2 regions of the Mammaliicoccus vitulinus genome follow, and region 1 is predicted to be linked to the other one. Evidence: predicted binding sites of a transcription regulator. Region 1 holds the regulator's gene; the other holds the start of a gene.

The links. The regulator LexA, encoded in region 1, represses DNA repair genes until DNA is damaged. The targets are predictions, from matches to a motif close to CGAACATATGTTCG.
Region 2: PYW35_RS10320 (Y-family DNA polymerase) is a predicted target of LexA. The motif match lies at 1,963-1,976, and genes of this name have one in related genera.

Annotation. Positions count from the first base shown of each region.
Region 1 covers NZ_CP118974.1:1,451,617-1,454,835, forward strand. Annotated here, with positions in the region: gene tkt (transketolase) at 1-382, opposite strand, end outside; gene PYW35_RS07295 (DUF896 domain-containing protein) at 468-704, opposite strand; gene sosA (DNA damage-induced cell division inhibitor SosA) at 783-992, opposite strand; gene lexA (transcriptional repressor LexA) at 1,137-1,757, shown strand; gene PYW35_RS07310 (CAP domain-containing protein) at 2,067-3,083, opposite strand; gene guaC (GMP reductase) at 3,103-3,219, opposite strand, start outside.
Region 2 covers NZ_CP118974.1:2,054,611-2,057,829, forward strand. Annotated here, with positions in the region: gene PYW35_RS10305 (GNAT family N-acetyltransferase) at 1-343, shown strand, start outside; gene PYW35_RS10310 (LysM peptidoglycan-binding domain-containing protein) at 390-1,379, opposite strand; gene PYW35_RS10315 (hypothetical protein) at 1,531-1,791, opposite strand; gene PYW35_RS10320 (Y-family DNA polymerase) at 2,012-3,219, shown strand, end outside.

The sequences.
Region 1 (3,219 bases):
CCATACCAACACTCATAGCAAAACCTTGTCCTAATGGTCCAGTTGTAACTTCAACGCCATCAGTATGATTAAACTCTGGATGTCCAGGTGTTTTTGAATCCCATTGTCTAAAGTTTTTCACTTCTTCAAGTTCTAAACTACCTGAAACATGTAATAAACTATATAATAACGCTGAACCATGTCCTGCAGATAGAACAAAACGGTCTCTATTAAAATAGTTTTTAGACTGAGGATTAAAATTTAAATGCTTAGTCCATAAAGTATATGCCATAGGTGCTGCACCCATTGGTAAACCAGGGTGTCCTGAATTTGCTGCTTCAATAGCATCTATACTCAAAGCACGAATTGAATCTACTGCAAGTTGATCTTTTTCATTAAACATAAATGTAGTCTCCTTTATTCTTGTAATCCCTTTTCATTATACATGAAAAAAATTAGAAAATTAATTATTATCTCTTAATTTATATTTATTTCCTAATATTATTATTTTTTTGAATTTCTTTTACTTTTTCAGGTGTTACGTCATTTCCTTCTGGATCTATTACTTTAGTATTTTCTATAGTGCTTTTGAAGTTTCCTCTAAAAGCTTGTAAATACTCTGCTCGCAATTTAGTTTGTTCTTTAGCTTCTGTCTCTGACAAACCTTCTGTCTTTTTTTTATTAGCGAGTTCATTAATTCTATCTATTTTAGTTTTTTCTAACATTTTATCCCCACTTTCTACATACATAAAAGATACCAAAAAACACGAGTAAATCCAAATGGATTTACTCGTGTTTTATAATTAATCTATAGACCCTACTATTGTATTTGAATCAGATAAATGATTAGGTTGTTTATGTTCGTGTTGTTTAATTTGATGATCTGTCATCTCGTACGTCTGTTCTGTTGTATAGATATCATTTGACTGAGCTAAATATAAATATCCTATTAATAGAGTCATTAAGAATACTGCCACATATACTAATATTGTCTTCTTAACTGTAATTGTCATAATCAATTCCCCCTAGAACGTTTGTTTGTATTTTTATGATAACAGAACAACTGTTCGTAGTCAATAAAAATACGAACAAATGTTTGTTCGAAGGAAACGTATGTGCTATAATATGGTTAAATAATTTATTGGGAGCGTGCGACTATGAAAGAATTAACTAAACGTCAATCTGAAATATATCAATTCATCAAACATATAGTACATACGAAAGGTTATCCACCTAGTGTACGTGAAATTGGTTTAGCGGTTGGCTTAGCATCAAGTTCTACAGTACATGGTCATCTATCTAGATTAGAGGAAAAGGGATATATCAAACGTGACCCAACTAAACCTCGTGCAATCGAAATAATCGAAACAACTGGTGAAAACATTAACCAAGAGAATACTATCCATGTTCCGGTTATAGGTAAAGTTACAGCAGGTATTCCAATTACAGCTGTTGAGAACGTTGAAGAGTACTTCCCATTACCTGCTCATTTCACTTCTACTCATAATAGCAATATCTTTATTTTAGATGTTATTGGAGATAGTATGATTGAAGCTGGCATACTTGATGGTGATAAAGTAATTGTTCGCAGTCAATCCATTGCAGAGAATGGAGATATTATCGTTGCCATGACTGACGATGATGAAGCAACTGTTAAACGCTTCTATAAAGAAGAAACAAGATATAGACTACAACCTGAAAATAATACAATGGAACCTATTTATTTAGATAACGTAACAGTATTAGGTAAAGTCGTAGGATTATTTAGAGAAATGTAACCATATAAAAAAGGAGATGCAATCGCATCTCCTTTTTTTCATATTCCCTTTATCGAGTTCTTATTACTAATGTCATATATTTATGAAACATCTTTTTTATTTAATAATTCTTTAATACGTTCTAATACATCTAAATCTTTATGCTTTATTTCTTTACTTTCCATGTAAAACTTCCCCTTTATATGTTATTCCACCAATCAAATTATTAGAAACAACATGTGTTAAACATTTAAGGAAATATGAAATATGACTTATCTCGATACAATTATATCAAAGTTGCTCAGATAGAATATTTATCTATCTCTCTTCTTATTGTTGTGTGATGTAGTTTTCCGTCCAATAAGGCTGTAAATCTTCGCCTATATCAACACCTACACCTAACTCTTTATAATCTTTATTTAAAATGTTCTTTCTGTGTCCCAGTGAATTCATAAGACCATGATGTGCATAAATACTACTTATTTGACCATATGCTAAGTTTTCACCAGCAGTAATATAGTCAAAGCCATCATTATCTAATCTATCAAATGGAGATAAACCTTGTTTATTAGTATGATCAAAATAATCGTTATCAACCATATCTTGACTATGCTTTCTTGCAGTTTGACTTACATTTTCATTATAAGATAATGTCGGTAAGCCAAATTGAACACGCTCAGCATTTATAAGATCAAAGTTTTGTAATTCTAATGCATTTTTATAATCATCAGATCCTGCATGATATTGGTTCGTTCGTTTATCTTCAGTTGATGATGCTATTTGCATTATACCTTTAATTTGATTATTCTCATGTTTATCATAAAAAACGGTTGTATAGATGTTATCAAATTTGAAAACATCGTAATCTTCATCATTTTGAATGAGCTTCACTTTTTCTTTTTGAATTTCTTTTTCTGGTTCACCAAGTATAGAACGAACTTTTTCCTTGTTCATTTTACTTGTGATCCCTTTTTGGGATGTTATTAAGTCTTGGTTCGTATATAAACCTGTTACTTTGTCATTATCATAACTTACCATTACAAATTCATGGTAATCATTATGATATACATGCCATTTCTCGTTATACTCATTAGCGGTTATACGCTTTGGTTTGCCAAGTTTCTTTTCAACTTCACTTTTTGTTTGATTGATTTGAATATTATTAATCGCAAACTCTTGGTCATTTGGTGTTTTAAGTTCAACTTTTTCAGCTGTTTGTTCGTGTAGTAATCCCTGTTGAACGGTTAATACTCTTTGTTGAATTTGTCTAGACAAATCTGAATCAGGGACAGGCTTGATCAATGTTACAAACAATAACAATAAAAATAAGTAAAATACTTTTTTCAAGTCGTCACCTCACCTATATTTAGTCACGGTCACCATTAAAGATTGAATTTCGTACAATTACGTAGTCAACTTTTGTAATAGAATGTAAGTCTTTTCCACCTGCATATGAAATCGAACTTTGTAAATCCTGTTCTAT
Region 2 (3,219 bases), 600 kb from region 1:
AAGATTTATTGTGGAAGACGAAGATTCCATTGTAGGTATTGTGGAATTAGTGGAAATCAATTATATTCATCGTAATTGTGAAATTCAAATCATTATTAAACCTGAGTTTAGTAGCAAGGGATATGCTAAATTTGCCTTTGAAAAAGCAACGAGTTATGCTTTTGACATTTTAAACATGCATAAGCTTTATTTATATGTTGATACTGATAATGAAAAGGCTATTCACATATATAAATCACAAGGTTTTAAAATCGAAGGTTTATTAATAGAACAATTCTATACTAATGGAAAATATAAAGATGCATATATTATGGCATTGCTGAAGTCTGAATATATTTTATAATAAAAAAAGCTGGAACAAATTATCAATTGTTCCAGCTTCTTTCACTTCATTTCATTTTTAAAACTTGTCCTACTGTTAATTCATTTGAACTTAAGTCATTGAGTTCTTTAATGTTATCTACACTTACACCGCTTCTTTGAGAAATATTGTATAATGTATCGCCTGAAGCGACAGTATGTGTATCGCCAGTAATGGTATCACTTGCTTCGTTTAGCTGATTATAATGTTTTTGTACGAGACTATAAAATTGATCCATATCATAACCCCATTGACTAAAGTAATTAATCGGGTCAGTATGATCAGTTCCTCCATAATATTGACTAATAGCATTATGGCTAATAACTGTACCTGTTCCTCCGTTATGATCTGCTAATGATGGTTTAAGTCCATTTTGATCTAACATTTTAGCTGTTAAGTACGCTTGATTGTTTACAGACTTCGCAAATTGATCGAAAGTACTAGATTGTGCCAACTCTATTTGATAGAAATAAGGATTAGCCTTTGCACCAGCACCCCATGCTAAATAATCACTTGATGCTGTTTGAACAATTTTACTGCTACCTGCATAAGCATGAACAAAAGCACTTTCATAATTATTATACATATAATTAATTTCTTCATCGATGGTACTATTTGGATTCGCCGTCTCATGAATCACCACACCGATAAATTTATCTGACTTATAATCATATTTCGGTAAACTGTTCATTCTTGTATCTTGTGTAATTGCTGAAGGCTTAATATTATTTTGGTCAATATAACCATTTACATTTTGATAAGCTTCATTCGTATTCCTATTTGTTTCTAGCTCAGTTGATTGATGTTCTGCAACTTTATTATGTAATTTTAAATCTTCATCCGTTAATAAATTTGTAAGTTCTTTTGGCTTCATCTTTTGTGCTTGTTCAAAACTAATTGATTTGCTTGTGTTCTCAGTCTGTTCATTACTTTTCTCTTCAGCATTAACATAGAAACTAGATTGAGAAAGTAATAAGCTCGATGACAATATTAAAGCTGTTCCAAACTTATACTTCATCATTATCCCCCTTTAAATTTTATTGTTACATTGTATTACAAAATATAATTAATTCATACGGTTGAAGAATATTTCATCATATTAAATATTGATTACAAACAATTAAGGCAGTACATACTTATTAAAGAATGTACTGCCTTAGATTGTTCTTTTAAAACACACCAAATATATTTCCTATTAACCCCGCAAACGCTATTAATATACCCATGCCAGATAAGACCGAAGTAATAACCATCTTTCTATTTTTCTTATTCGTTTCATTTATTCCCTTTTCAAGATTGTTCATTGAGATAGTAATCTTATCTTGTATAATATCCGGCAATCGATCTATCTTACCATTCAAAGTATCAAAGCGCTCATCAACCCGCTTCTCAAACTGTTCAAATTCATTTCTAGTTATAAAATCTGACATCAATGTCACCTCCAGCAGTTTTTTATATTACTCATATTTTATTACCGTAAAATATGATTGTCAACAATTTAATAATGTTTATTAGGTTGTAGTTTAAATGCTATTTACTCAATATATGAATCCGCTATTATAAATACATTACTTTTTATACGACTTTTCTCTTTACAAAATAGAACGTATGTTCGTATAATAAGAGTACTATATGACTGGGGTGATTTTTATGTATGACTACAGTTATTGCTTAAATCGTGATATTTTATGTGTCGATTTGAAGAGTTTCTTTGCATCTGTATCTTGTATTGAAAAAGGGCTGGACCCTTTAACGACGAAACTTGCTGTCGTTGCTGATACAAAGCGCCCAGGTTCTGTCGTGCTTGCTGCTACACCACCATTAAAAGCAATAGGTATTAAAACTGGATCTCGTTTATTTGAAATACCTCAACGCAAAGATATTTATATTATTAATCCATCCATGAAAAAGTATATTCAATTATCAACTCAAATTAGCAAAATTGCTTTAGACTATGTCGCACCCGAAGATTTTCATCAATATAGTATAGATGAGTTTTTTATGGATGTTTCTGAATCTTATCATTTATTCGCGCATTCTCCTTTTTCATTAGCTATGCAACTTCAAGAGCGCATATTTAATCTTGTCCATATTCGCAGCACAATAGGAATCGGATCAAATTTATTACTCGCTAAGCTGTCTATGGATATTGACGCTAAGCATACACCTCTTGGTATATCAGAATGGCGTTACGAAGATGTACCTGCCAAATTGTGGTCAATTCAACCTTTGCGAGAAATGTGGGGCATTAATAGACGTACTGAAGCTAAACTCAACAAGAAAGGCATATTTACAGTTGGTCATTTAGCAAACTACCCTGTTGAATATTTGAAGCGGGATTATGGTGTGATTGGAGTCGATTTACATTTACATGCTAACGGAATAGATGAAAGTATGATTAGACAACCTCATCAAGCATATGACAAATCTTTAGGTAAATCTCAAATACTTATGCGTGATTATAGTATGAATGAACTTAAGACTGTATTAAACGAACAAGTAGATGAAGTATATTATAGATCTCGAAAGCTAAACTTATACCCCACTCGGATAAGTGTTAGCGTTGGTTATGCTGATATGGGTGGTGTTCGCAAACAATTTACAAATAAGACTGGTTTTATGAATACTTATGTCATCGTGAATTTATTATGGGATTATTTATCTCAACGATTAGAACCTGATCGTCTTTATCGAACGATTACTATTTCATTTGGTAAGTTTATTCCTAATCAAATTAAGCAGCTATCTTTATTTGATGATCCATTTCAAGTTAAGACAGAAACGATAGAAAATCATTTGGATTTTATACGTATGAAATATGGGAAAAATATTGTTATGCGCGGTTCAAGCTTATTAAA